DNA from 3 places in the Sporosarcina sp. P17b genome. Region 2 is predicted to be linked to each of the others. Evidence: riboswitches for the same ligand, from Rfam matches in the RefSeq annotation. Region 2 holds a riboswitch; each other region holds the start of a gene.
What was found. Region 2 has a riboswitch for cobalamin ahead of CSV76_RS06020 (ribonucleoside-diphosphate reductase subunit alpha). Riboswitches for the same ligand answer to the same signal wherever they lie in the genome.

Region 1 (10,404 bases), on a different contig from region 2:
GAGGTAACGAATGAAAATTGGCAGGATGTTGCCTATTTATCTGTACACGAAAACCAAAAGAACTTTATTGAAAGCAATTCATTTTCACTAGCACAATCTCAATTTGAACCTGAATGGAAGTCTATTGGGTTATACGATGGAGAGGAACTAGTCGGCTATGCAATGCATGGACGTGAAGCAGATGGCAATGTATGGCTGGATCGCTTTATGATAGATCAGCATCATCAAGGGAAAGGCTATGCTAGCAGATTTCTTAAACTTCTACTAACCAGAATGGAAGAAAAGTATCAATGCAATAAGATCTACTTAAGTATTTATCCAAGTAATAAAGCCGCACAGCGTTTATACGAAAAGTTCGGTTTTAAGTTAAATGGAAAAATTGATGATGTAGGTGAATTCCCTTGCCTCATCATGGAACTTGATCTTCAAAGGAGTCCTTTGCAATGAATTCTTCTTCACCCAAATTCAATCAATTAGATACTGAGCCAGTAGGACGTATCTTTTTACGTTACTTGATACCTTCAACTGTCGGTATGTTACTAATGGCAATCAATATTGTGGCAGACGGCATCATGGTCGGTAATCGATTGGGTGCAGAAGCATTAGCGGGAGTCGGAATTTCGGCTCCCGTTTATACTATCTTTTTTGCTATTTCTTTATGGATTGGTATCGGTGCTGCTACAAAATATTCGATAGCTATGGGCGCTAAGGATACGCAAAGAGCCCGGTCGATCTTTACGCACGCTATTATTTCCATATTCTTATTTACTATTGTATTAGGTTTGACTGCCTTTATCTTTAGGGATCCACTAGCATACGCGCTTGGGGCCAATGCGACCACATTCCCTTATGTATCGCAATACTTATTTGTTATTTTATTATTTGGTTTTATCTTCACTGTAGAAAACACTTTTAGTATTTTCGTGCGAAATGATGGAGCACCGAACCTCTCAATGGCTGGTTTGATTGTGACGTCTGTCGTCAATATTATTTTGAACTACGTGTTCTTATTCATTTTAGACTACGGAGTCGCTGGTGCTGCATCAGCGACAATTATTGCTTCGTTTTTGGGTATGCTCGTACTAGTAACACACTTCTTTAGGCAGACCAATAACTTGAAACTGATTCGCTTGAAATTCAATAAAAAACTATTTCTAGCGATTCTATTCATCGGATTCCCAAGTTTCTTATCCGAATTGGGTATATCCTTCTTTACCATCACACATAATATTGCGTTCGAACGAATGGCTGGTACGGAAGGTGTTGCAGCGTTCTCTATTTTGAATTATGTGCACAGCGTCATGCTGATGCTATTCCTAGGAATGGGTGGTGCAATACAACCACTGATTAGTTATTATAGAGGTTCTGGCAACCGAGAAAGAATGAAGGAAACCGTTAAAAAGGCCACCCTCACTGTCGTCATTGCAGGTGCTGTATTTTTCCTCGTGGGACAGTTCGCAGCAGGCCCTATTGTATCGATTTTCGGAGACTTCCCACAAGCCGTCAGAGATTTGGCCACTACCGGAATTAATTTATTCTTCATTGCCTATTTATTCACAGGTACGAACTTCGTGATGATGACGTATTATCAGTCAGTCGGTAATGTTCGGATGGCGACTTGGATCACCGCTTCTCGCGAAATTATTATTATGTTGATTTTCTTGATGATTTTACCACGCTTCTTTGGGCTAAATGGGATTTGGCTATCTATCCCTGCGTCTGAGTTTATCGTATTTGTTGGAGTATATTTATATCAACGAAACGCGACTCGTCATTCGCTGAGTGGGTAACGTGATTACAGACAAAAGTTATAGTGCAGATCCTAAATGGATACTGCGCTATTTTGTTCCTTTCATAAATAATAGTGATATACTGAAAGAGCAACTGAATATCGTGTTAGAGATCGGTGCGTTTATTTTTCTTAAACGCTTAAAAGGGAAATCGGTGAAAAACCGATGCTGTCCCGCAACTGTGAGTTGGAGTATAATTCGTTACCACTGTTTCACCGCAAGGGAAATGGGAAGGTGAATTATACGTTGAAGACGAGCCAGGAGACCTGCCTAGATCAGTACACACCAATAACCTACGCGGATAGGAGGTGTCAAGTGCGGCTTATGAACAATCATACACAAGCCGACGTACGAAAAAACGGGATCAGGACATTCATTAGGTGGCTTCGATACAGCTTCTATCGATCCACTATATATGAATATCCGACTGAACCGTTTAATTCGTCATGGCTTCCCACTTAACATCCTTCCAGGCATTTACTTGGACGGATGTTTTTTTGTCGACGAACCACTACAAAACACGATGAGGAGAATGAATTATGAATAACCAAACAATCGATGATTTTACAAACTTATTAAAGGATACGCTGATGTCGGACCGAGTGAGCACTCACTCTACTCCACTCCCCTTAGTACTCAATGATGTGAAAAGACAGATTTCCGAAGATACTTCAAAAGATCAAACAGAAAAAGAACAGCAGCTTTATAATTTAGATAAAGCATATAAAACAGTAGTAGAAGAATTGGTTGGTAGTAACTAATAATAAATACGCCTCTGACATTACTCTGTCAGAGGCGTTTACACTTTATAGAGAATCTTTTATCACACGTTTATAATTTATAACGGATAGTAATCCGAATATCGAGTATAATGCCGTGTAAATTAACATCACAATAATCATTGGTGTTAGCATTTCAGTACCGAATAAAAACCATCCCGATTTTACTGCGAAGTAGCTATGGAGCAATCCGACAACTAATGGAATACCAAAGTTAAATAATTGCTTTTTCTGGATCCCCTTCAACAAATCAGATTGTGTAAAGCCCAATTTACGAAGAATCGTGTAGTTTGATTTCTCGTCTTCACTTTCGTCCATTTGTTTGAAATAGAGAATGCAGCCGGATGTGATGAGAAATGCAAGACCAAGGAATCCTACGATGAACATCGTAATACCAACACTTTGTTTTAGGTTTATTCTTCCTTCATATTTTGATTCATGTCCCGCCCATATATTTATTTCCAACTTATTGAAAATGTCATTCGCTTTTTCAAGTTCATCTTTCTGAACAATATTTACTCCATGGTACACAGTGAATTCTGACGTAAAGGAAATGTCTTGATCGTCTTGCATTTGCTTGTATACTAGGTCATCAACTACGGCAACAGGAAAATTATATGTTATACGAGTTGGTAGAACAACTAAATCTTTTGTGCCTGTAAAAGTCAGATCATATGAATGTTCTCTACCTTGAAAAATAGCTTGTTGATCAGTTTGGAACTGCATGAACTTCTCCATCAATGGATCTGAATTAATAAACATCACTTCATCTTCTTCTACATCTACTTCCAATACTGTTTGTTCGCTAATTACGATCATTCGCGTATTGGCATAACTCTGATCTCCAGTAACCTCTCCTGGCATTGTCATGACTTTTGATAAATCAACAGGTGATGTTATTAAATCCGTAGCCGTCTCCGTATAGTCAATGTTCTTCTCTTCCAGCGCTTGTGTGAATTCCATAGCACGCTCACTATTTGGAATAGTAAAATCTGCGGGAATAGTCCTCTCCACTGTTTTCTCTACTGAGTAATATGATATATAACTAAGTGATAACAACGCAATGGATAGCGCGGACAATATGGTAATAATCATTAATAGTAACGAATTGGATTTCATTCGGAACATGATGGAAGAAAGGGACAGTACATCGTTAACGTTTAGATACCCACCTTTTCGTTTACGGATTAGATTGAAGATGAAGCTGACAGAACCTTTATAAAATAAGTACGTACCTATAATAACGGATGTCAGGATGACGACCATTGTAGTGAACAAATAATTGCTAAGGATTACACCCTTAAATAACTGAGTTGACAAATAATAGCCACATGCAATAAGCAAAATTCCTACTACACCAATTACTACTTGAAACATCGTCATTTTTTGTACACGTTGCTGTGTAACAGTTGTCACACTAAACAGCGACAAGATGCTTTGTCGTTTGATAAATACTGCGTTCATGATCAAAATCAAAATATAGATCAACGCAAATACTACTAACGTTTGCAGTAACGCTTCAGAAGAGAATCGTAGTGTTGCTACATCTTTTACACCTGTCACCTTGAAAAGAATAATCATCAATAGTCGAGACATTGAAAAGCCCGCGAATACCCCCACAACTAAAGAGCCAATGTACAACACGAAATTCTCGACACTCAATATGCGGAAAACTGTCCCTTTCGTCATACCGATCAATTGAAACAAGCCAATTTCCTTACTGCGGCGTTTGATGAATAAATTATTAGCATAAAGCAGGAAAACAGATACAATAGCAAGTAGTAAAATGGAACCTGACTTGATAGCCGCAGCACCTCTTATTCCACTCGTTGCATCGTCCAATGCAGGATCAAATTGCAGTGTAACGAATGAAAAGTACAGACCAACACTAAAGACTAAAGCAAAGATATACACATAATAATGCTTGAGGTTTTTCTTAATATTGCGGAAGATTAGTTGATTAAGCGTCATGTTGCACACCACCCAATACACCTTGCGTTTTTATAATGTCATTGAAAAACTCGGTCCGTGTTTGGTCTCCTTTATAGAGTTGCGTGTAGATTTGTCCGTCTTTAATGAACACGACACGCTCACTGAAACTTGCCGCCAATGGGTCATGAGTGACCATCACAATAGAGGCATTTCGCTTCGTGTTGAGCTCACTTAATTTATTCAAAAGATCAGATGCTGCTTTTGAATCGAGTGCGCCCGTTGGTTCATCCGCAAAGATGATACTTGGATCATGAATAAACGCTCGCGCAGCAGACGTCCTTTGCTTTTGACCACCTGAGATTTCATTGGGATATTTGTCTGCAATGTCTGCAATGCCTAAGTCTTCCGCCACTGCATAAAACTTTTCATTGGCTCTTTTTTTCGCTACTTTTTGTACCGATAACGGAAGTAAAATATTTTCTTTCACAGTTAACGTATCGAGTAAGTTATAGTCCTGAAAGATGAAGCCTAAGTGACGTTTACGGAATTCCGCCATTTGTTTCTCTTTCATTTGATTAATATTCTGCCCTTCTATGCTAATCGTTCCCTGACTTACCCGATCAATAGAAGAGAGAACGTTAAGCAGAGTCGTTTTACCGGATCCAGATGCACCCATAATACTGACGAATTCACCTTTATTTACTTCTAAATCAAGCGCACTGAGTACTTCTTGTTTATTAAACTTATTGCCATATGATTTATATATTTTCGTTGCTTGTAAAATTACCATTCCATCACTCCTTGTTAGTACTATCTTAATCAATCCATAGATTTTTCTCCTGTCTTTAGTATGACAATCTGAAAAAGCATGTGACAAACTCGTCACATGCTGTAAGCTCAAATCAAATTAGTTTTAACTATCTGTAACGGAATTCATAATTTACACGCTATTGACTAGTAGTATTATGCATCGCTCCACTATATAAGTAGGCTTGAAGCGTTCGTTAATTCGAGCTTCAAGCCTACTTATCTCATACTAGCAATGCGAATCATCTCGTTCTCCTTCGCAAAGATTAAATTGAACCTCGTACCTTCTCCATCTGTGGACACTACTTGGATATCAATCAGCAGTGCATCCGCCACTTGTTTCGCTAAGTACAGTCCCATTCCTGTAGCTGCATGGTCTTGGTGGTCGACAGTTCCAGTGAAGCCTTTGTCGAATATGCGGGATATGTCTTTCGGATCGATTCCACGACCAACGTCTTCTATTGATAGCGAAGTCATTTCATTCTGCCTCGTACTTCGAATACATATATCTGACGCTTCACTGTATTTCACCGCATTCGTCAACAGTTGTCGAATGATAAAGCCGCACCATTTCGCGTCGGTCAGTACTTCTTCTGTCTCCAACGATATATCAAACCCTATCCCTTTTTGCATACACCATTGTCTTAATGATTTAATCTCTTGATATAACAGCTTCTCCATTTGCACTTTTTCGATATATAAATCATTTTGAATGAATGGAATACGCTTTTGATGAAGTTGTTGATCGAGTAGCAGATGGATACGAAGCCATTCATACATTAGCTGTGAACGAAGAGCAGGATCTTCCGTACGTTCAATCATTAACTGCATTGTCGTAAGCGGTGTTTTCACCTCGTGTATCCAATTTAATATATCGTCTTTCTCTTGCTCAACACTCGTTTGTAATTCATTTAATTGAAGGTTGAACATCTGGTTTTGTTCAGCTATCCTTTCAGCTGTTACTACTTCGAAAGGGGTATTGGCTACTGGTATTTCACTATTATCAAACGTTGAATTTAATATCTTTAGATCTTTGTAAAATCGTGTTTCTCTTACATAGCGCATTACTAAAAACAGTAAGAAAAAGAGGGTAGACAGAAACACAATGTAGATAGCAGAGCTAAATGACACACTTGTATCAAGATAGCCCATTCCTATAATCAACAACTGCAAAAGAACAAAAAACAGTATCCAGCTGACCCGCTCTTTTACAAACAATCGAATCATAGCGGTTCTTCCTTCGCCATATAACCTTGACCCACTTTTGTTTCAATTACATCCACCAAGCCAATTTCCGCAATTCTTTTTCGCAAACGATTCACGTTGACTGTGAGCGTATTGTCACTAACAAACCGTTCATCATCCCAAAGACTCGTAATGATTTCTTCCCTCGATACAATTTCATTCTTCCTGTCTATCAATATTTTCAAAATATATATTTCATTTTTCGTCAACTCAATTGTACCGTTTTCATTAGTCAGTGTACCTTTTACAAAATCAACAGTTGCGTCACACCACGTTTTGACTTCAAAGATCTGCTCGGTATTGTAGTTATAAACACGTCGTAAAATAGCTTGAACCTTTGCGATCAGCACTTCAAAATGGAAAGGCTTTTGCACAAAATCATCTGCCCCTAGTTGCATAGACATGACGATATCAGTTGGATGGTCTCGTGAAGACAGAAAAATGATAGGTATATTCGAATGCGTGCGAATCATCCGACACCAATGGAATCCGTCAAATTTAGGTAACTGAATATCGATAATGACTAGATCTGGTTTGATTTCTGTAAACTCATGCAACACATTTGAAAAATCCTGGACTCCAGCCACTGTGTAAGACCACTGTGTTAGACGTTCTTTTATTTCTTCAAATAATGTCTGATCATCTTCTATCAGCATAATCGTAAACATAGGACTCACCATACTTCCCTTAATTACTTTTAGTTTATCCTATCTGAAGGTAGAGTCAAAACAACGCGCAAGTGAAAGTTGATTTCACTTGCGCGTTTATATTTGTTTGGGCTATACGTTATTTCAAATAAAACAGCCCACCATTCACAATATCCACCGTCATTCGCGGTTTAAAACGTTCTTCCATCGCACGTTTCTCGTTCTCATAACTCTCAGGTTTTTGTTCCTGTTCCTCATAAAAATAATCCAAGACAGCTAGATCCTTTTTCCATCGTTTTTCCGTTTCATCTATCCACGTTAGGTCTTCATTTTCAATTACTTGCGTGATTACAGCGTCCAACCGATCAAGTGCCCGAACAGGTGTGATGATATACGGTAAATGAAATACGTTTTCAGATTGTCGCTCGGTCATGTCCCGCAAACTAATAGCTTCCTGAAAATCTTTTACTACGGCACCCGTCATTAAATTAATGCCTAATGAATACAGCATTTCCTTTGTTTGATGACTGATGAATGATACTTTATAATTCACACCAACCCACGGGGTCAAAACCATCTGCTTGTTAACTTCAACTAACCGTTCATACATTTTTACGAACTGTCCCATTTCTTTGGTCACTCTAAAAAGTTGATGCAAGCGAGGAGAACCAAGATGAATGACCTCCCCCTTCATTCCATGTTGCACCTGCTCCATGTCCGTGATTAGCGTAAGTTGTGCGGGATTCGGTGTTTCATTGACACTTTCTATATATCGCCAATAAAAAGGACGGTTCATGATCCTTTTATCCATATCAATTGTCAGTTGTACAGTTAAATAGTGCTCGTTTCCATGAAGCACTTCACAGTTATTTTCTTTGAAAAACCGGTGAAGATACGTATGGATTTCTGTCGAATGCATGGATCTACCTCCCTCACACAGACTGTTCTTTCATCACCAATATATCATCTAGTTCACCTACCACTTGTTCAAATGTATCAATCTTACCTTGCAATACATTCATCACGTGATCATCTATCGTGTCTTTTACAGCGAGATTGTAAATCTGTACATCATGTTCCTGTCCTAATCGGTGAACCCGGCCAATTCGTTGCTCCAACTTCATTGGATTCCAAGGCAGATCATAATTGATGACGTGATGGCAAAACTGTAGGTTAATCCCTTCAGCGCCGGACTCAGTCGCAATTAGCACTTGCGCTTGCTGCTTGAACAGATGTTTAATCCATTCCCTACTACTCTTACTTAACTTTCCGTTGAAGATGACATTTGATATTCCATTCGCATATAGATAGTCGCTTAAATATAACTGTGTCATGCGATACTCTGTGAAAATAATTACTTTCTCTTTTGCTTGTATGATCAGTTCGGTTGCCTTTTTAGCTTTTGAATGAAGGGGCAAACTCTCCAATTTTCCAAGAATTGTTTCCACGTGGGTTATTTCCTCTGGCTGCTTACATTCTTGAAGTAATTTCATCAATGTACCCATTGTTGCATCTGGACTGCTACACATCTCTCTTTGCAATGTCATAGTAGAAAATGCGTTTGAGAATATTGGCGATATGTTTTTGAGATTAGAAACCGCTGCATAGACTTGTTTTTCTTTGTCAGTAAATGTTATAGGTATCGCGTGCACCTTCCGAGTGGACCATTCTACGCCCGTATCTTGTCGTCTGTTACGCACCATGACTTGACTAACTAGTTCTCTTAAATATCCATCCCGTTCTTCATCCCGATTTTTAGTGGAAAATACTGCAGAAAACTCATCATAGTTTCCTAAATGTCCCTGTTTAAGTAAAGTGACCAAATAAAACAATTCAAAAATATCATTTTGAATAGGTGTAGCTGTTAATAATAAGCAAAATTTCTTCTTCAAACTTTTCACAAACTCATAACTAATGGTTTTGTGATTTTTTAATTTATGTGCTTCATCTACAATAATTAAATCATAGTCTTGTGCAAAAATCTTTTCCTTATGTGGACTCCGCTTGGCAGTATCCATACTCATCACTACTACGTCTACATAATCAAGCTCGTAATTCTTTTTGTATAACAGAGCAGGGATGTGAAACTTTGTATACAGTTCCTCTATCCATTGATTTACGAGAGAAGCAGGAACTAAAATAAGTACTTTTTTTACCAGTCCTCGCAGCATATATTCCTTAATAATCAGGCCCGCTTCAATTGTTTTTCCAAGCCCTACTTCATCTGCTAAAATTGCTTTACCATTCATCTGTTCAATCACTCGTTCAGCAGCTTGTAATTGATGGGGCAAAGGTTTGATGTTGGGTAAATACGCAAGTGATTGTAATCCAGTAAAATTAGTAATTAAGTTATTTTTCGTGATGGCGTAGCTCATGTTATAAAGCGCAGAACTGTCCCACGGTTCATGGTTTTCAAGTCGCTTGATAAATCCTTCTTTCCAAGAAGACGATCTTTCAATTAGCATTCCAATCACCTCAACTAGCTTGTATGTTTTGATTAGAATACCCAAAAAAGAAGATATTATGATAAAACATAAAAAACCTTCCGCATACAGGAAGGTTTAAATGATTCTTCGATTAGATTTCAAAAGCGACAAAACTACCTTCGTCGTCAAAATCGGTTACATGTATTACACGATCAGAAAATGATTCTGCAATGGTAGTATCTTTCCCTAGCACTAGAGTAAGTACATTGAATTCCTTTTGCTTTTTCTTCTCATTAAATTGATTTAGGAACGATTCACTAATTTCATCTTCTCCATCACTGACAAAAATAACATCGGCGTTTTTGAATGTACTTTCTTCTATTACTTCTAATGCTCCTTGTAGCGATAACGAAAAGTCTGTCCCACCGCCCAAGTAAGTTCGTGCTAACCTTGCAAGTTCATTAGATGTAATTTTGCCTTTCACATAAATATCCTTCTGGATCACTGTGGAAAATAATAAAACGCATAAGTCACGACGTTGTTTTTTGGCTATCGATAGAAGTGCCAGAATAAATCCCTTTGACTGATTATCGAGCAATTTCATACTTCCCGACTGATCGAGACAAAAAACGATTGGTCCCTTTCCAAGGTTTTCTCTTTTCTTCTGTTCAAACTGCATAGTTTCGCCTTCAGCAAAACGACGAAGAAAGTCTTTTTTTGTTTTTTTATTTGAATAAAGTCCTAACTCCATAGGCAAGAGCCGTTCCAGTTCACTTCC
Region 2 (10,404 bases):
TTGTGTCATGTCCACTTCATTCGCTGTCCAGAAAAGAGCCCGGATTCGCTGACGTAGTGTATAGAAATGAGGGTGCGCGATGTCGTTCCAGTTCAGGATGCCGCTTGCTTCCCCTCCGAAAATAGCTGTTGCCTTATTCGGGTTTGCAGGATTCAGTACTTTTACTCGTGTAAGTGTCGCCAATGTTCGAGCACTCCTTTCGTCCAATTCGTAACGATTTGTTCTTGCATGCCGCGTGGGCTTTGCTCAATCTTCAATGGTTCAAATGGGGAATGATAAAATTTCGCTAGCTTGTCTGCTGCTTTGCAAAATAGATCATCGCCGCCAAACTGGGTATCCCCTGTGCCAAAGACGTAGACGAGCTCGGGTTTATAGCCGACGTCCGCCACGAAATCTTTGACTTCATCCGGCGTTGCTCCTTTTTCCCATGTGAATGAACCGATGCACAACGCGTCGTATTCTTTAACATTTGGGATGAGGCCGATGCCGATACGATAGGTATCGACTTCGACACCTTCATTTTGTAACCGTTCCGTAATCAATTCCGCTACTTCCTGCGTGTTGCCACTCCAGGATGCATAGGCGATTAAGAATGACACCACTCGCACTCCTCAATCTCCGCTGCGGTTGAACGCATATAGTACGTCGTTTTCATGCCGGATTTCCATGCCTGCAAGTGCAGATCCAAAATAACAGATGCGCGGATGGAGTTCGGTACATAGATGTTGAATGAAATCGACTGATCGATGTGCTGCTGACGCGCGGCATTTTGCTTGATAGACCAGCGCTGATCGACGATGTAAGCAGAACGACGGTAAATGTCATACGTATTGTGATCTAGATCCGGTGCAATAACCGGTAATTTATAGTCTTTCTTCTCTTCATGGTAGAACGGCTTGAACACTGGATCGATGGATGCTGTTGAGCCTGCGATAACCGACGTCGAGCTGTTCGGTGCAACTGCCATCAAGTAGCCGTTACGCATACCGTTCATCGCCACATCCATGCGCAGTTCACGCCATTTATTGGAATCGTATTCGCGTTGCTCGAAGTATTCGCCCGTTTGCCAATCCGAACCATCAAACAATGGATACGCGCCTTTTTCTTTTGATAATTCCATTGAAGCTTTAATTGTCAAATACGCGATATTTTCATATAATTCGTCTGCGAAATTCACGGCTTCATCTGATTCCCACTGAATGTTTTTCAATGCGAGTAAATGGTGCCAACCAAATGTGCCAAGTCCAATTCCACGGTAGCGTGCATTTGTGCGTTGTGCTTGTACAACTGGAATTTGGTTTTGATCGATAACGTTGTCGAGCATGCGTACTTGAATTTTGATCAAGCGGTCTAAAACGTCTGCTGTCACTGCTTTTCCAAGGTTGATCGATGATAGATTACATACAACGAAATCGCCTGGCTTCGTGCGTGTGACGACCATATCGTCTTCGAGTGTAACCGATTCATGTGTAGATGCTGACATATTTTGTAGTATTTCTGTACACAAATTACTAGAATAAATAATTCCTTCATGCTTATTAGCGTTCATACGGTTTACTTCGTCGCGGTAAAACATGAATGGTGTTCCTGTCTCCAGCTGGCTACGTAGGATACGTTTCATGATTTCAATCGCTGAAACCGTCTCTCTCGATAGATCTTCATTGCGGACACATTCTTCATACTTCTCGCGGAATGTTCCTTGTCCTTTTGTTTCATCATAAAAATCTTCCAATGAATAGCCCATTTTCGTGCGAACTTCATGTGGATCGAATAAATGCCAGTCTTCACGGGACTCGACTTTCTCCATGAACAAGTCCGGCAAGCATACGCCTGTGAAAATATCATGTGCGCGTAAACGGTCATCCCCGTTATTGAGCTTGAGGTCGAGGAACGTGAAGATATCTTGATGCCATACGTCGAGATAAACGGCTACGGCACCTTGACGTTGACCGAGTTGATCGACACTGACTGCTGTGTTGTTCAGCTGTTTGATCCAAGGAAGAACACCGCTTGACGCACCTTCGAAACCACGAATCGATGCACCGCGTGAACGAACTTTCCCCATATAGACGCCGATCCCGCCACCGAATTTCGACAAGTTTGCGATATCGGTGTTGCTGTTGTAGATTCCTTGCAGTGAATCATCTACTGTATCGATAAAGCAGCTTGATAGCTGACCGTGCATCTTACCTGCGTTCGACAATGTAGGCGTCGCTACCGTCATGTACAAGTTGCTCATCGCCCAATACGCTTCGCCGACTTTATGAATACGGTCTACTGTTTCGTCTTGCATTAACGTCATCGCGATGATTAACCAGCGCTCTTGCGGAAGCTCTACGGACTGCTTCTTAAAGTTTACTGTTACATAGCGGTCTACCAATGTTTTCAAACCGATATATGTGAATAATAGGTCACGAGAAGGATCAAGTAGCTTACCGATTTCCTGCAGCTCGTCCTGGCTGTACTTTTCAGTCAAAACGGGTGTATATAAACCTTGTTCCACCAAGCGTTCTACATTTTTCGCAAAATCGGTATAAACATCCGCTCCACGCAATGCTTTTTGCTTTGCATAGACGTCGAATAAATAAATACGCGCCGCTACAAACGTCCAATACGCATTCGCTTCATCAATACGGCTTAAAGACTCTAGCACCATAGCGTTTGTCCACTCAGTTGCTGAGCTTGCGGGGTGACGCTCTTGGAATTTCTCACTCGCTTCGATCAACGGTTCAATTTGTTTCTTGCCGAATTCCTGTTGTAAGTTTTCCATCAATAAATTAAGTCCCACAGATTCTTGAATAATAGCCATTATATCCGCTCCCTTTAGTTAATTAATTCGGTTATGTACTAAATAAAAAAACTCCCGATATAATCGGGAGTCGTCGATTGACGTGTAGTAGATAGCGGAAAGTTTTAGGCAGACTGAAAAAAGACTGCTTTGTGCTTTCACTCTCCAACCCCGAAGAATGTTTTGCTGAGATGACTGGCAGGTCTACTGGCTGGCACATCGTTCTTCCATCTTTCCTTCCCGCCGAAGCAGTGGTTTTCATAAGATAGTCGTCCGTGCCCTCAGTTGCGGGGGCAGCTCCGTTAGTGGCGGATTCCCTTTTAAACGTGGTGGGTACCAATTCATCTAAATGCTGTTATACACTATATATAGTGTGTTGATTCATATACAACCCTAACATGTTGTGTTCAAACATGCAAAACAAAAATCGAACCGATGTTCAGAATCCTTCTTCTGAACTACGATTCGATTTTTCTTATTCAGTATTTTATAGTATATCAAACTTTTTACTTCTTGACTAAATTGTTTGTGTGAACGTTTTTAAATAGATTGTGAAATTAGTTAGGAGAAGGGATTTCCGCTTCAGCAGGGGGACGCTTTCCGGAGGGCGTGGCCTGAGCCAAGCGAACAGCGAAGGGTTCGCTTTGCCGTATTTCTGAGTACTTTGCAGAAATTAAGGCACCTGTCCAGGGTCTCAGACTCACGCTGATCCTCCCGGAGTCGCCCCCTGCTTCCGCTACAATCCTACTTTCTAACGTAGACCACCTAGAAACTTCACTGTTTTTTAGTACCAGTTCAAAGTCTCAAGAACGTAAGGCCAAAGTTCACAACTTGAAAATCCTGATATCATCTATCAATATCACAAACGATCTTCCGCTCTTTCAGCTGTTTCTTCCCAACATTCTGCTCCTTTTAGGCCAGGGATGCTAGCTGATTTGAAGACGGGGTTTCTGCCAGCTTTTCGTTGTTTGGTGAAGTCGTCGAGTACTTTGAAGGCGATTTTGCCTAGGAGTAGAATAACGACTAGGTTGATGATGGCCATTAGTCCCATGAATAGGTCAGCCATGTCCCAGACTATTTGTACTTTTGCAACAGCTCCGAAAAAGACCATTGCGAGTACGAGTACTTGATAGATTCGTTTCCACATGACGTTGGCGTTGATGAATTCGATGTTCGTTTCGCCATAGTAGTAGTTACCGATGATGGAACTGAAAGCGAAGAACATGATCGCTACGGCGATGAAGTATGGTGCCCATGCGCCTACGTGTACTTCCATGGATGCTTGTGTCAATAAGATACCATTCGTTTCGCCTGATTGGTACAAGCCGCCTAGTAAGATAATGAAGGCAGTTGCTGAACAGATGATGATAGTATCGAAAAATACACCTAATGATTGTACGAGTCCTTGTTTTGCTGGGTGCGATACGTTCGCTGTCGCTGCTGCGTTTGGTACACTACCCATACCTGCTTCATTGGAGAAGAGACCTCGGCGTACACCTTGCATCATTGCCATACCGATTCCGCCACCCATGATTTCCTTAATTCCAAATGCGTGCTCAACAATTAATGCGATCATCGCTGGAACTTCTGTAATGTTCAATATTACAATATACAAGGCCACGATAATATAAAATGTTGCCATTACAGGGACGATTGTCTGCGTTACTTTAACAATACGTTGCACACCGCCAAAGACGATTACTGCCGTCAGGACAATGAGTCCAACTCCTACAGCCCAATGCGGAATGCCGAATACGTCAGTGAACGATTGACTGATTGTGTTTGATTGCACTGCGTTAAAGATGAACCCAAAACACATCGTCAATAAAATCGCGAAGACGATACCTAGTTTCCGCCAACCGAGTGCTTTTTGCATGTAATATGCGGGTCCTCCGCGGAAAGTATCGCCATCTTTCACTTTATATACTTGTGCCAATGTACTTTCAATGAAGGCAGTTGCCATACCGATTAGAGCAATAACCCACATCCAAAATACTGCACCAGGTCCACCGATTCCGATCGCTAGGGCAACCCCTGCTACGTTACCTGTCCCTACGCGTGACGCGGCACTAATTGTGAACGCCTGAAATGGTGATACACCGTCGTTGCTATCTTTCTTCTCTACAATTAGACGGAACATCTCACGAAATAAGCGTATTTGTACAAATTTCGTACGAATCGTGAAATATAAACCTGCTGCCAATAAAAGTCCGATTAAAACATATGTCCAAATGAAATTATTCGCCGGCCCTACAAGCCAGTCGATCGCATTTTGAAACATCTGACCACCTCCTTGTGTATTCTATACCCTACTCGCTTGCTTACTATGCCTTACATAATAAAATAACTAGTTTCTAGTTTGCAAAACTATAGATGCTTTATTCTCCAATAAATTTGCTGCGTCAGTCATCAATTCAGCCAACGACTTCTCTCCGTCGTCCAATGCATGCACTTCAGAGAACCATTCGAGTAACTCGGTACGTGCCGCTTCATCAATAGTTCCCGAAATGACGAGGACCGGAACCCCCTCTACTTTCGCTAGCTTCGCGATGCCCATTAACGCTTTGCCGGCAAGCGTTTGCCGATCTGTCTTTCCTTCACCTGTCAGAATAAGGTCAGCAGAAGAAAGATGGTTTGCAAAATCTATCGCTTCAAGCACGACACTGATTCCACTTTCCAGACGTGCACCGCAATAGGCAATTAATGCACCCGCACTTCCCCCTGCCGCGCCCGCTCCGTGCAGCTCATGCAGACGTACACCTGTCACTCTTTCAGTCTCATCCGCAAAATGCTCCAGTCCTTCGTCTAAATCCAAGACCATTTCGGGATCGGCTCCTTTTTGCGGACCGAAAACCACCGACGCTCCTTGGTCTCCAATGAATGGATTCTCCACGTCAGACGCAATGCGAATATCCGCCTCCAATAGTCGCTTATCCAGTTTCGAACTATCGATTTCATCGAAAACAGAAAGCGTGGAGCCATTCATTTCTAACGGCCACCCTGCCGCTTTAAATTTCACTCCGAGAGCTTCAAGCAGACCTGTACCTCCATCATTCGTCGCGCTGCCCCCAAGCCCGATGATCAATTTACGATATCCTTGGTCGAGCGCATGACGAATCAATTGCCCCGTACCGTATGTAGACGCTTTCATCGGATTGAGTTCTTTTTTCGCAAGCAACATCAATCCAGAGGCCTGGGCCATTTCAATAACCGCTGTCTCGCCGTCTCCAAGCACCCCCAGATGTGCATCGATCACTCGGCCAAGCGGATCTTGCACAGACACCGTTTGAATAGTCCCGCCAGTTGACGAAATCAGCGCATTCAGCGTCCCTTCCCCTCCGTCTGCAACAGGTAACCGTACGACCTCTGCGTCTGGAAACACTTTTTTCACTCCATTAGATAAAGCGTCGGCCGCTTCCTCCGCACTCAAACTACCCTTAAATGCATCAGGTGCAATAACAATCTTCACGACTCTCACTCCCTTTATGTGTATTCTAGCAGATTATGCGGGAAAAGTTACCATGCAAATATTGGTTTTTTAATATATTTATATAATGAGTTGAGGGAATTGTCTATGGTTGTCTGTTTGAGTGGATGCTTTTAGATGGTCCTGAGTGATCATGGAAGGCGTGTGAACGCTCTTAGATGGACCGTGTGTGATCATGGAAGGCGCGTGAACGCTCTTAGATGGCCGTGAGTGATCATGGAAGGCGCGCGAACGCTCTTAGATCGACCGCGAGTGATCATAGAAGCCGCGCGAACGCTCTTAGATCGACCGCGAGTGATCATGGAATGCGTGTGAACGCTCTTAGATCAACCGCAAGTAATCATAGAAACCCCGCGAACGCTCTTAGACGGCCCTGAGCGATCATAGAAAACGCGCGAACGCTCTTAGATCAACCGCAAGTGATCATAGAAACCCCGGGAACGCTCTTAGATGGCCCGCAAGTGATCATAGAAAACGCGCGAACGCTCTTAGAAATCCACAAGTGATCATAGAAGCCTCGGGAACGCTCTTAGACGGCCCGCGAGTGATCATAGAAACCCCGCGAACGCTCTTAGAAATCCACAAGTGATCATAGAAGCCACGCATCCGCTCTATGCACCTGTGTCCCACAGCCCTCACATCTCATCAACAATGTATTAATCCCCCTGTCCTCAGGGAACACTCCGTATGTGAGGAAAGGAGCAGTATATAATGACGGTCATGCAAGTGAAGAATTGGACGAATCGAAAAACATATGAGAAGAGAAATCTCTGGGCGGGTATATTATTTGGGCTCGGGTTTGTGGCGTTTTTGGATGAGACACTGTTTCATCAGCTGCTGCATTGGCACAAGTTTTATGATAAATCTACTGTGGCGGTCGGCTTGGTGTCGGATGGTTTGTTTCATGCGTTCAGCTGGTTTGCGACGGTGGGCGCGTTGTTTTTGGTAGCGGATTTGCGTAAGAGGAATGCGTTATGGCATAAGATGTTCTGGGGTGGTAAGTTGCTTGGTGGCGGTGCGTTCCAATTGTATGACGGGACCATTCAACATAAGGTTATGCGCATTCATCAGATTCGTTATCATGTAGATATTGTTCCGTATGATGTTGTTTGGAACGTTGCTGCGATTGTGATGATTGGGGCTGGTCTGTTGTTAATCAAGTCAGCGCACCAGGATGCCCGATCGGCGGACAGGCTGGTGCTTCATGCTACATGATGCTTATCTTAGTGCAACGGATTGGCTGTTTGGGGGGCTTGCGGTGTTGGCCATTCTGCTATACAGCGTCGCGGTATTTCATTCCAATCGGCAAAGACGTTTGCGGAAATGGCCATACAAACGGACGGTGTTGTGGATCGCAGGCGTATTCGTTTCAGTAAGCGCTGTTGTCGGACCCCTAGCCGAACTGTCGCATGCTCATTTTACTTGGCATATGTTGGGCCATCTTCTGCTTGGCATGCTCGGTCCCCTACTATTGGTGCTCGCTGCTCCTATGACGTTGGTTCTGCGGGCACTTCCCGTTCGGCAGGCTAGGAAGGTAAGCTACTTGCTAAAAAGTCGACTCGCGGGGTTCTATACACATCCCGTCATCGCTTCTATTTTGAACATCGGTGGGCTTTGGTTGTTATACACGACGGGCTTATTTGCCGCCATGCATCACCATCTCTGGCTGCATATCATCATCCATCTACACGTGTTTGTTGCGGGTTATCTATTTACTATTTCTCTGTTATACATCGATCCCGTCTCTCACCGCTATAGTTTCCGCTACCGTACAGTAGTCTTTATTGTAGCTCTTGCAGGACACGGAATTTTATCCAAATTACTATACGCTTATCCGCCTTCCGGTGTGCCAATTGAAGAGGCGCGGGCAGGAGCAATGCTTATGTATTACGGTGGCGACGCGGTCGATCTCGTGATCATCATTTTATTGTTTAGCAGCTGGTATCACTCGACCAAACGTCAACATAGCCACGTTCCATCTACTCCCAACCGGCAGGCGCACGCAAATGAAATAACACAAAACGCACCCGCGAGCTAATGGGTGCGTTTTAGTATGTAGCTATTTCCGATACAACCGTCAGAAAGTGGCATAAACCTTCTCATCCCCATCTTTGACAACAAAGACATCACAGCGACAGACGGCTTGACGTTTACCTGAAGAAATAACTGTCTTCCGGGCAATTATTTTTCCACCTATCGCGGGCCGTACATAGTTGATTTTGTATTCTATGGTCAATACGTTCGGACCTAGAACGGACCCACCTACAAAAGTCAACGCGTTATCCGCTACATAACCAATAACCCCAACTTGTACAATACCATGTTGCTATAGTAGATGTTCCATGGCGGGAACTTCTAAAACTACTTCCACTGTAGTGAAATCCAGTAATTTCATTCCCAAAAGCCCTCTGAAAGATTGGGCTTTTAGTGCTTGTTTACCAATATGAAAAATTTTATTTTCGGTGATTGCACATCCACAAAAAAAGCCCTCTTCATCGATAGGAAAGGGTCCGTAAAGTAGGATAAATCAAAACACAAAGAACCAAGACAATGGTGTCAATTCAATTACACCTGTGACCATAATAGAAAGAATAATCACGATAGACAGTTGTCTAGGGTCTCGGTAGAAGATCACGCACAAAATGACGTACATAATAAGCTCTTCTAAATAATTCACATTAAAATAAAACAATCCCACTCCGAGTGCAAGACTTAACATCACCCCCATAGGTAACGCGGGTAAAAAATTAGCCAAATATCTACTATGTTTCGCATACCAGACCATCACCGCAAGAAACGGCGTAACGACTGCTATACCCCCCCAGTACTTCATATCATTCGTCGAATACACACCGAATAAATGGGCGGAGTATAGATAATAGCCGGTCAGCATTCCTAAAAAGAATAGTAATGTATGAATCGCCGCCCGCATCGCTGTTTGACTGTATGCCGCAATGCAAGTTGCAATTAATACCCAAATGCCCATTCTAGTGAAGATATCTCCAAGGAAAGGGACAAAATCTAACATCTTGGTTAATACACCAAATAGAATACTGACTACTAGCCATGATACAAGCACAACTATTCTTTGCATCTCTTTCACATCCATAAGTTACTATATTCCATGCATTAAGTAGTTTATTATATGTAAGAAGATCTATGTAAAAAAGATTTCTCTACCTTCGATAAACTTGTACTTTGAAAAGCCAAATATGCCTCAAATTATATTGAGGTTATCGATAATAATTTGTAATCTCGATTGCATCTATTTGAACAGGTACATTATTGTAATTCAAAACTATTGTATAGGTTTTATTTCGCTGATGTGAAGTTGTTTTTCCATTCTGGTCTTATTTTTACTCATGCATCCACACTTTATCATTCTTCCACTCATTCCGTACCTTTGGCTATTGCTCGATCTATTTCGTGTCCCACAGTTGGTTGATTATGCCAATCATCAGTCAGAATTGGCATTGGTTCGCGCAATAAAGCGTTCAAGAGATATCTAGGAACATTAATAAAACCCCGCCACTTCCTCCATGTGAAGAAGTGGCGGGGTCATACGATATAAGACAAGCTTATTTCGCCAAAGCTATCTTAATATGCGCTAAATGATGTTCTTCATGCCAAGCTAGCTTTGCGATCTTTTTCGCTACTGTGATCTCGCCGTTTACTTGATGAATAAATGTTCGTTGCAGTTGCGCTTCCGTTAGACTATTGCCTAACGCTACAATACGCTCATTGATTCCTTCGAGCATTTTAATCGAAGGCTCAACCGGTAGTTCTGTGTCAGGTAGTACAGCCCATTTCTCTTGATCAAACGCGGGCGCTGTTGGATTGTCGTCAGTTAACGCAAGCTTTAGTCGCTGATACATCGTCAACTGCGAGTCTGCAATATGATGCACCAATTGACGAACGGTCCATGCACCTTCGCGATACGTTTTATGTAACTCTTCGTCATTCAATGAATCTACAGTTTCTCTCAATCGAGTCGTGTAGGTTTCAATTTCTCGTACCCACTGTTGAATATCTTCCAATGTTACATGTTCAGGAACGTGTAATTCTCCGATCGGAAATCGACTATCCATGACGAACCCCCCTTTTCATTACCTCATTATCCCACAAACTG
Region 3 (10,404 bases), on a different contig from region 2:
CAGGCAACAAAGGTTGGGACGCAGCGGTGTCTGCTATTGAGATGGCGAACCTCACGAAGCAGTTTGACTGATTAGTGAGTAGAAAAAAAGGATGTTCCTGAAGTTACTTACTTCATGGGGCATCCTTTTTGTGTTGTTATGTTTAAGAGCAAGAGTTTATGGATAGTTAGTTACTTAGTGAGCGCAAGGGGATGGAAGCTTCGGCATCCAGCTTTCGCTCATAGAATCCGTTTGAGCGCTCATAGAACACATTTTGCGCTCTATAGCACGCAGAATCCGCTCTATCAGACGCCACGAGTGCTCATAGATTCATCTAAGTGATCATAGAACCTTGATAACCGCTCATAGCCTTGAAAGCTCAACATTAATCACAACCATAACCATAACCTTAATGCACTACAAAGAGTATCGCTTACTCGCATTGCAAGAGATTGGTGCGAGAGCCATAGCGAACTACGGCTTTTGCGAGTAAAAGTGAAGCGTTAGGAGCACATCTTTGCACTAGAGGTGGTTCACCGCCCACCCTCCGGAAATACGTCCTTCCGAAGCGCAAATCCCCTCACGAACACCAGCGTCAGCTACTCTAATAAAAACTTTCAAAGAAAAAACTGTCTAAGAAACGAATATAGTTTCTTAGACAGTTCTAAATTCATTATTTAACCGCAACTACGCCTAGCTTTTCTCGTGCCTGTACAGTAGCGACGACCATGTTCTTTAATGCAGCAATCGTTTCTTCGCGCTTTCTTGTCTTCAAACCACAATCGGGATTAATCCAGAACTGGTTGGGCTCGAGAACTTCAAGGCCTTTGTTGATAATCTCCGTCATCTCTTCAACGGCTGGGACGCGTGGACTATGGATGTCGTAGACGCCTAAGCCGATTCCTTTGTCGTAGTGATACTCATTGAAAGCTTCAACCAAGTCACCGTGACTACGTGAAGTTTCAATTGAGATGACATCTGCATCAAGTGCGCTGATTGCCTCAATAAAATCGTTGAAATCACAATAGCACATATGCGTGTGGATTTGCGTCGTATCTTTTACGGATGCAGTAGACACGCGGAATGCATTGACTGCCCAATCTAAATAGTGTTTCCATTCAGCTTTTTTCAATGGAAGACCTTCACGAAGTGCTGGCTCATCTACTTGAATCATATGAATACCTGCCGCTTCAAGCGCTTCGACTTCCTTGCGTAAAGCAAGTGCAATTTGGTTTGTCACTTCTTCTCTTGACAAATCATCACGAACGAATGACCAATTTAAAATGGTTACAGGACCTGTAAGCATTCCTTTTACTTCGTGATCTGTGAGTGATTTTGCATAAACGGATTCTTCGACTGTCATCGGTTTAATGAATGCAACGTCTCCGAAGATGATTGGTGGCTTCACACAACGTGAACCGTAGGACTGAACCCAAGCTTTTTCAGTGAAGACAAAGCCGTCTAGCTTTTCTCCGAAGTATTCAACCATGTCCGTCCGTTCGAACTCACCATGAACTAATACATCTAGCCCTAAGTCTTCTTGAATATCAATCCATTCTTTAATTTCGGCATGTACGAAGTCTTTGTACTGCTGATCTGTAATTTCATCTTTTCTCCATTTATTACGTGTAGCGCGTACTTCCGGAGTTTGTGGGAAACTACCTATTGTAGTAGTAGGAAGTAGTGGCAATTGGAATTTTTCCTGCTGCTTCACTTTACGTTCCGCAAATAGTGAACTTCGTTTACTTTCGGAAAGTAAACTTCCGGACGTTGCTTCACGCACTTCTTTATTGTTACGAGCAGGGAGCGCATTAAATGCGTTCAATGCTTCTTCGCTTTTTTTGAATTCCGTAGCGACTTTTTCCCTTCCATGTAGTAAAGACGTTTGAATCGTTTTGATTTCTTCAATTTTCTCATCAGCAAATGCTAAAGCATTCAAGATCGTTGCATCAAGCTTCTGTTCAGAACGAGTCGTAACAGGTGAGTGAAGCAGACTGCAAGATGGTTGAATCCACAAGTTGTCAGCTGAAACGTGCTTCTGGATTGTTTCAGATAATACTAGTTTTTCCTCCAAATCTGATCGCCATACGTTGCGTCCGTCTACAATTCCGGCTGCAAGCACTTTGTTTTTAGGGAAACCGTATTGCGCCAAGTTCTTTAAGTTTTTCTCGCCTCCGTGGACGAAATCAAGTCCAATTCCTGCAACTGGCAATGCGATAGTCTCTACATAATGTTCTACTGAATCAAAGTAAGTCTGCAAAAGAATATTCAGTCCATCGAGATTTTTCGTCAACTGTGAATATATTTCAGTGACAGCTTTCATTTCATCTGAGCAAATGGAGGTAGATAGAATAGGCTCATCGATTTGGACCCACTGCACACCTTCATCCTGTAGTTCCTGTAAAACTTTTTGATAAAGTGGAATCAATTGCAAGATGATGGATGGTACGTCTTTTTCTGCGTATCCTTTAGATAATTTTAATAATGTATAAGGCCCTAAAAGAACGGGTTTCCCTTCAATGCCTAGTTCGTTCTTTGCTTCACGATAGGCAGCAAGTGGCTTGTTCTCCGTCAACTCAAAACGCTGACCCTCGTATTCGGGTACGATATAGTGATAGTTCGTATTGAACCACTTGGTCATTTCAGAGGCAACTGCCTCGTCATTGCCGCGAGCCATTGAGAAGTATGTGGAAGTGGAAACTTGTCCGCCTTTCCAGTTATAGCGTGAAGGTATGATGCCGAACATTGCAGATGTATCTAGTACGCGATCATACAATGTGAAATCACCCACGGCAATTAAGTCCACGCCTGCCTCTTGCTGCTTTTTTAAGTTGGCCAATCGAATTTCTTTCGTTGTTTGAAGAAGCTCGTCTTGTGAGATCTTGTTCGACCAAAATGCCTCGAGTGCACGTTTCCATTCACGATTTTCACCTATAACAGGATAGCCTGCGATACTACTTTTAACCATTGATTATTCCCCCTTGAAATTTTTGTAATAAAAAAACATTTCTCGGGGAAATGTTAGAAGGTCGCGTATGTATAAAACACATGCATAAAAAAGCACGTATTTATAGACTGCGTGTGTCTAACACTTCCCTATTCACCGTAGGATTAAGCGTTGTGAAAAATAGGCAGGTATCTGGCTGGACGCTGGGCGTCTTCACAGTGGCGGGACCGCTCCAAGAAAGGATTCCCTATTAGGAAATGAAAAATTTTTCATTTCACCTATTTTTCAAACTATTCAATTCAGATGATTGTCTCTAAAGCTATCATATGGAAAAACAGGTGTCAACTTGCTATCTATATTTAATGATTACTACCTATAGAACAATTATTAAAGTAGAAAGATAGGTGCGAGAGGAGTGAAGACTTCTCTACATAAACTGTTATATAACTGTTGTAGATGATTACAATCACATCTACTTAATCGAGATGTGAAAATTTTCACAATTCAGTTGAAAGTTAACTAGACTTTAGGTATGATATGTACTAACACGTCTTCAAATGAAGAAAATAATCATCTTTTATGTGCTGTTTTGTAATTAGCAGGCTATGGGGTATTGCTGAATAATCGATGATAAATAGTGTTCATCGCTACATGTTATACAACAGAGTAGCGCAAAAAATATTAAGGGGTGGCTTTTTTCCATGATAAATTATGAAAAAGTAGGTAAACTGCAAGTCGCAACAGAACTGTATAACTTCGTAAACGAAGATGTTCTACCGGGCTTAGAAATCCAAAAAGATCAATTTTGGGCAAACTTTGATTCGCTCATTCATGAACTTGCTCCTGAAAACAAAGCGCTATTAGAAAAACGTGATGAATTGCAAAAGACTATTAGCGAATGGCACCAAAATAATAAAGGCGAAATTGATTTCGCTAAATATAAAGAGTTTTTACAAGAGATTGGCTATTTAGAGCCAGTTCCTGAAGACTTTAAAGTGACAACAGCTAACGTTGACAATGAAGTCGCAAACCAAGCAGGCTCACAATTGGTAGTTCCAATTGATAACGCCCGGTATGCATTAAATGCAGCGAATGCTAGGTGGGGAAGTCTATACGATGCACTTTACGGATCGGATGTAATTAGTGATGATGCGGGTGCTGAAGCTGGCGTTCAATACAATCCGATTCGTGGACAAAAGGTTATTGATTTTGCGAAAAAATTATTAGACCAAGCAGCACCTTTAGCTGAGGGTTCTCATGCAGAGGTAACGGCTTATAAAATTGTAGAAGGTAAACTTCAAGTGACGCTTGAAAGCGGTAACACGGTTCTATTGCAAGATGAGTCCAAGTTTGTTGGATATAATGGCAAAGAAGACGCGCCGACTGCTGTATTGTTAGTGAATAATGGATTGCATATCGAAATCGTAATCGACAAGAATAATCCAATCGGGAAAAGTGATAAAGCGGGTGTGAAAGATCTAGTACTTGAAGCGGCACTTTCTACATTGATGGATTGTGAAGACTCGATTGCTGCAGTGGATGCCGAAGATAAAGTTGGCGTATACCGTAACTGGCTTGGTCTAATGAAGGGTGACTTGGAATCTACATTCAAGCGTGGTAGTAAAACAGTTACAAGAAAACTAAATGCCGATCGTACGTATACTGGTGGTGATGGCAAGCAGTTGACACTGCGTGGTCGTTCATTGATGTTCGTACGTAACGTAGGTCACTTAATGACTAACAATGCGATCCTCGACGAAAATGGCAATGAAGTACCTGAAGGCATCTTGGACGGTGTTCTTACGTCTTTGATTGCTACGCATAACTTTAAAGAAAACGCAGAGTTTAAAAACTCGCTTCACAATTCTATTTACATCGTAAAACCGAAAATGCATAGTCCGGCTGAGGCGGCATTTGCAAACAAACTATTTGATCGTATTGAAGATCTACTAGGTGTTGAGCGCAATACGATTAAAATTGGGGTTATGGATGAAGAGCGCAGAATGTCATTGAATCTGAAATCTGCAATTAATGAAGTGAAAGAGCGTATTGCATTTATCAATACTGGATTCCTTGACCGTACAGGTGACGAAATTCATACATCTATGGAAGCAGGTCCAGTCATTCGTAAAGCGGATATGAAGACATCTAAATGGCTATCTTCTTATGAATCTGCAAACGTTGCAGTCGGAATTGGAGCGGGTCTACCTGGACACGCGCAAATTGGTAAAGGAATGTGGGCTATGCCGGACTTAATGGCCGCAATGCTTGAACAGAAAATTGCTCATCCAAAAGCGGGAGCGAGCACTGCATGGGTTCCGTCACCAACAGCAGCCATTTTGCATGCATTGCATTACCATGAAGTAAATGTTAAAGAAGTGCAAGCTGGAATCGACAGTTCAATCGATTACCGCGATGGTATCCTTGATATTCCATTGGCACCTAATGCGGACTGGTCTATTGAAGAAGTACAATCGGAACTAGATAACAACGCACAAGGAATCCTAGGTTATGTAGTTCGCTGGATCGACCAAGGAGTAGGGTGTTCAACAGTTCCTGATATCAATGATGTCGGATTAATGGAAGACCGTGCAACATTACGTATTTCGAGTCAGCACATTGCAAACTGGTTACGTCATGGCGTTTGTACGAAAGAACAAGTAAAGGAAACTTTGGAGCGGATGGCAAAAGTAGTAGATCAGCAAAACTCGGATGATGAATTGTATCAACCGATGGCACCGAACTACGATGATTCCATCGCGTTCCAGGCGGCATCTGACCTGATCTTTAAAGGGGCAGAACAGCCGAGTGGATATACGGAGCCAATCTTGCATGCTCGACGTATTGAAGCTAAAGCAAAAGCAAAACAAAAAGCGACAGTACAAAACTAATAACCATTCCAAACCGACTCTCTTTCACTAACGAAAGAGAGTCGGTTTTTTACGTAACTAAACAGAGATGGATGTTTTCTAATAAATCTGTAAACATGCTATACTAGCAGGAATGTTGAAAAGGGGATGAATAAAACATGTTGCAAACAAATCAAACAGTTTTCGTACTAGTAGATGTTCAAGGAAAGCTCGCACAAATCGTCAATGAAAGTAAGGAATTGCATGATAACCTGGAAAAATTGATTAAAGGATTACAAGTACTCGATGTTCCCATTCTATGGCTAGAACAATACCCTGATGGTTTAGGGCCGACTACTGAATCGTTATCGAACTTGCTTGAAGGTCAGCGACCGATTGCCAAAATGACATTCAGCGCAATGGGCAATGAAGAATTTGTCAACCAACTGCGGAAGCTGGGAAGAAAGCAAGTATTAATTGCGGGAATAGAAACGCATATATGCGTCTATATGACAGCAGCTGATCTTGTGAAGCAGGGCTATGAAGTGGAAGTAGTAGTAGATGCTGTGACCTCCAGAACGGAAGCAAATAAAATGATTGGTTTGCAAAAGATGAAGCATCTAGGAGTGTCTGGAACTTCTGTAGAAACCGCTTTATATGAGTTACTTGGTGAGGCAGGGACAGATGAATTTAAGCAAGTTTTAAAAGTAATTAAGTAAATCCAAATAAGAAAAGCGGAATGCCTGTTTTCGGCATTTCGCTTTTTCTTATTCCCATTGTTCACGTTGTAAATCTTCCGCGATAAGTTGTAGATCATCAGCGGTTATAGATAATAACTCATAGTTGGTTGTCTCGGCTAGCTGTACCGCCATTTTTTTCAGGAACTTTGGTGAACCTTCGTTTTCTTCATCATATAGAAGTAACAAAGCATCTGAATTTCGAAGTAAAAACTTATTCTTCTCGACAAATTGCCAAGGTGCTTCATAAGGTTTATTCGTCAGACTTACAGAATAATCGGCTAGTGCTATGATCTGCTCGTATGTTTCTTGTTTAAGTTCATTCCATTTCGATTGCTGATCAAGAAATGGGGTAATAACCGCGTATTGTAATTGAGGATAGTCTTCCTGCAATTCCCACACACATTCAATAATCCACGTTTCAACACCGAGCTGTCCACTGACTATAACCCATTCAAGCCCTTGATCTAGAAGTGCCAATAATTGATCCGTCAATGCTTTTTTGATGATAGGTATACCTTGATGGTCTTCATTGAAAATTCCTAGTTCATGGGCTTTGTAACCGCTCACGAGTAGACGTTTAATCATTGTTGTCCACTTATTGCTGCTTGTGCAAGTTTTGTAATCGTCATATCATCCATCGGTGGATTGTGAAGACCAGCCCGTACATCGCGATAATGTCTCTGAAGAGGGTTCGATAATTCCAAACTCTTTGCACCAACAATACGCATTGCTAAATTAACAATTTCAATTGCACTGTTTGTCACAATCGATTTCGCTACTCCAAGCTCATTTTGTAAGTGAACCCGACGCGCAGAATCGTCGTAAATACCTGCTATATCGTAAAGTAAGTGGCGTGCCTTAATTAGCTCTAAATCCATCTTTCCGATTTGCGTTTGAATATTGAAAAGGGAAGCGATAGGTTCATTGAGGCTGTTTGGCTGATAAGTAGCCGCAAAGTGCACTGCATAATCACGAGCCGCCTGGGCAATTCCCATATAACATGCAGGAATATGTAAAAGCCAGCCATTCTGGTTATTAGCGCGTGGTGCTTCATTCACTTCTACTAACTGTTCGTTTGTTGCTTGGACATGATCTAGCACAAGCGTCTGGCTTTCTGTACCGCGCATTGAAATCATATGCCAAGTATCTTTAATGGAAAGACCAGCCGTTTCACTTGGCAACAAAAAGAAGCCTGTTTTCTGTTTTTCTTCAATCCAAACAGATACAAGGATATGAGTAAGGGCAGGCGCCATAGTTGTAAACGTCTTTTCTCCTGAAATCACCCAGCCATTTTCAGTGCGTACTGCGGTTGTTTGTGGACGGCCGCCACGAGTTGGACTACCAGTTTGTGCTTCTGTAACGGAGCGATTAACAAGCGCACCTTGTTGAATAGCTTCACTAAACTGTGCCAGTTGTTCTTCCGTCCATTTACGGCTCTCGTACAGCTCACCAACAACTCCTTGATGCCAGCCAATTGCGAGAGCGGTAGCACTATCGAAGCGAGCTATGGTCTCTTGGAAAAGAACCATGTCCGTCACTGTGCTACCCGCGCCTCCGAATTCTCTAGGTAGGGTAAGCGTCGTATAGCCCATTTCCACAAGTTTTTCTATATTCTCTTTTGGGAATTTTGAGAGCTGATCAGATCGTTCTGAAAAGCTACTGAAAAACGGACCTGCCTCAGTCAATTCATTGACCCATCGGCGTTGAAAGTCCGTTGTGATAAAAAGTTCTGTCGACACGAGTAACACGTCCTAACTACTTCAGTCTAATACTGCTTTTAATTTTGTGTTTTTTTGTAAATGTATGTAGAAATGATAGATTACCTTGAGTACTTCTCTCAAGAGTCATGAAATTCTAGTATACTAGAAAAACAAAATAATTACCATTCTGACGAAAGAAAAAAGTTCGTGTCGTATGATGGAGAAACGTTAGAGTATTTACGTTCCGTTTAGCGACATCTATTGCTGAAGAATTCTACGTTTTCCCATTTTTTGCTTCAGTATATTAATAGCATAAAGTCACGATATGTATGTTCGTTTATCAGTCTCAGAAAACTTAATGTCTAATAATGGTGAGGTATTATCAGATATAATTAAATAACATGTCAAAGGTTATGTTTTTAAGTATATTTTGGTAAAGTCTATACGAAAATAACTATATTGAGTTATAATTATAACTGGATATAAAGTTTGGATTTGTACTGACAATTTAATAGAGGAGAATGGAAAACATGAAGTTTACAGTGGGGAAAAAGCTGTGGTTTGGTTTTATGAGTGTGGTTATCATCATGATTATTATAGGAGTTATCGGATTCTTGTCGCTAAAAAGTGTTAATGAAAAGTATTCGTTTTTAATTAATGATCGGATGCATAAAGTGATTTTATTAGAGCAGCAGCAAAGTGATCAAAATAATTTAGCTAAGAATATAAGAGGATACATGTTATACGGTTCTGAATCTTACATAAAAGAATTGGAAGAAACTCAATTACGTATAGAAGAACGCTTAAATGAACTGGGGAGAATTATAACAAACAACTCTATGCAGGAAGCTTTATCATCTATTAAAGAAGCGAGTACTGAATACGATAAAGTACTTCTCTCTATTATAGAAGAGAAACGTGCGGGGAATGATGAACAAGCACTTGCAGTAGGAACAAACGGGGCTGGTTATCAAGAGACGATTTCGGATAATATCAATCTAATAACTGAATATCAAAGACAAATGCAACTAGACTTAGAAAAAGATGTAGCAAGCTATACAAAAAGTGCATCTTTATTGTCAGGATTCTTAATTATATTCGGTATCATTGGTAGTATAGTCATCACGATTGTGATCAGTCGTCTGATTAGCGTTCCTGTTGGGCGAATGACATTAGCGCTTACTGAAGTATCGGCTGGAAACTTTGCGATAGATGAAGTGAAGATAAAAAACAATGATGAAATCGGTGATATGTCTATTGCGCTGAATGTAATGGTTACTGATTTACGTGGGATCATCGATCGTGCGAAAAGTTCAGCTTTGCAATTAGCAGCACAGTCAGAAGAATTATCCGCTAGTGCTGAAGAAAGTTTGGCAGCGTCTGAAATGGTAGCGGAAATTTCAGAAAAGAATTTGCAAACAAGTGAGACGCAGGCAAACATTGTCAATCAATCTACTGTCTCAATGGGTGAAATGGTAACTGCAATTGATGTCATTACACAAGATAACGAAGAAATGCTGAATTCTTCTGAAGATGTGGCGCGATTGGTTAAGGAAGGTTCTGCACTTATGGGGGAAACAACCAATCAGATGACGAATATTAGTCAAAACATTGGGGACTCTATGACGACTATTAATAAAATGTCTAAGCACACCGAAAGTATTCGAGGTGTCACTTCGATGATCGCAGCGATTGCTGAACAAACTAATTTACTTGCACTAAACGCGGCGATTGAAGCTGCGCGTGCTGGAGAACATGGTAAAGGTTTTGCTGTGGTAGCCGAGGAAGTACGGAATTTGGCGGAGCAGTCCAAGCAATCTACTCAAGAAATTGGCCGAATGATTGATACAATCATTCACGATGTAGAAACGGTAGTAACGAGCACGGACGAAGGCAGAAAGCGTGTTGCCGAAGGCCTAATATCCACAGAAAAAACAAATTCTATCTTCATGGATATCGAGCATGCTACTTCAGACGTCAGTGAAAAGGTATCAACGGTATCTGCAGCAATTGAAGAAATTCGTGCGATGACCGATGAAGTGACAGAAGGAGCCAAACAAGTGGAAGAATTGGCTGTTCAAGCAGCTGCAGAAGCTCAGTCTACTAGTGCTGCAACAGAAGAACAGTTGGCTGCTAATGAGGAAATCACTTCGAGCTCACAATCGTTGGCTCAACTTGCAGAACAACTT

Region 1: another riboswitch for cobalamin. It lies ahead of CSV76_RS10175 (hypothetical protein); the one in region 2 lies ahead of CSV76_RS06020 (ribonucleoside-diphosphate reductase subunit alpha).
Region 3: another riboswitch for cobalamin. It lies ahead of metE (5-methyltetrahydropteroyltriglutamate--homocysteine S-methyltransferase); the one in region 2 lies ahead of CSV76_RS06020 (ribonucleoside-diphosphate reductase subunit alpha).

What each region holds. Positions count from the first base shown of each region.
Region 1 covers NZ_PDYP01000007.1:78,768-89,171, reverse strand. The annotation lists gene CSV76_RS10185 (GNAT family N-acetyltransferase) at 1-447, shown strand, start outside; gene CSV76_RS10180 (MATE family efflux transporter) at 444-1,790, shown strand; cobalamin riboswitch at 1,888-2,078, shown strand; gene CSV76_RS10175 (hypothetical protein) at 2,330-2,551, shown strand; gene CSV76_RS10170 (ABC transporter permease) at 2,597-4,540, opposite strand; gene CSV76_RS10165 (ABC transporter ATP-binding protein) at 4,530-5,291, opposite strand; gene CSV76_RS10160 (sensor histidine kinase) at 5,528-6,535, opposite strand; gene CSV76_RS10155 (response regulator transcription factor) at 6,532-7,221, opposite strand; gene CSV76_RS10150 (YqhG family protein) at 7,340-8,119, opposite strand; gene CSV76_RS10145 (DEAD/DEAH box helicase) at 8,133-9,665, opposite strand; gene CSV76_RS10140 (VWA domain-containing protein) at 9,778-10,404, opposite strand, start outside.
Region 2 covers NZ_PDYP01000004.1:40,723-51,126, reverse strand. The annotation lists gene CSV76_RS06030 (ribonucleotide-diphosphate reductase subunit beta) at 1-183, opposite strand, end outside; gene CSV76_RS06025 (flavodoxin) at 162-599, opposite strand; gene CSV76_RS06020 (ribonucleoside-diphosphate reductase subunit alpha) at 587-2,770, opposite strand; cobalamin riboswitch at 2,969-3,145, opposite strand; gene CSV76_RS06015 (alanine/glycine:cation symporter family protein) at 3,648-5,069, opposite strand; gene CSV76_RS06010 (glycerate kinase) at 5,136-6,257, opposite strand; gene CSV76_RS06005 (DUF2243 domain-containing protein) at 6,984-7,490, shown strand; gene CSV76_RS06000 (cytochrome c oxidase assembly protein) at 7,480-8,313, shown strand; gene CSV76_RS05995 (PaaI family thioesterase) at 8,353-8,592, opposite strand; gene CSV76_RS05990 (DUF6518 family protein) at 8,803-9,369, opposite strand; gene CSV76_RS05985 (YfiT family bacillithiol transferase) at 9,854-10,363, opposite strand.
Region 3 covers NZ_PDYP01000002.1:317,304-327,707, reverse strand. The annotation lists gene ribH (6,7-dimethyl-8-ribityllumazine synthase) at 1-71, shown strand, start outside; gene metE (5-methyltetrahydropteroyltriglutamate--homocysteine S-methyltransferase) at 653-2,947, opposite strand; cobalamin riboswitch at 3,093-3,223, opposite strand; gene CSV76_RS03535 (malate synthase G) at 3,628-5,817, shown strand; gene CSV76_RS03530 (hydrolase) at 5,955-6,494, shown strand; gene CSV76_RS03525 (SLOG family protein) at 6,543-7,100, opposite strand; gene CSV76_RS03520 (acyl-CoA dehydrogenase family protein) at 7,097-8,254, opposite strand; gene CSV76_RS03515 (methyl-accepting chemotaxis protein) at 8,746-10,404, shown strand, end outside.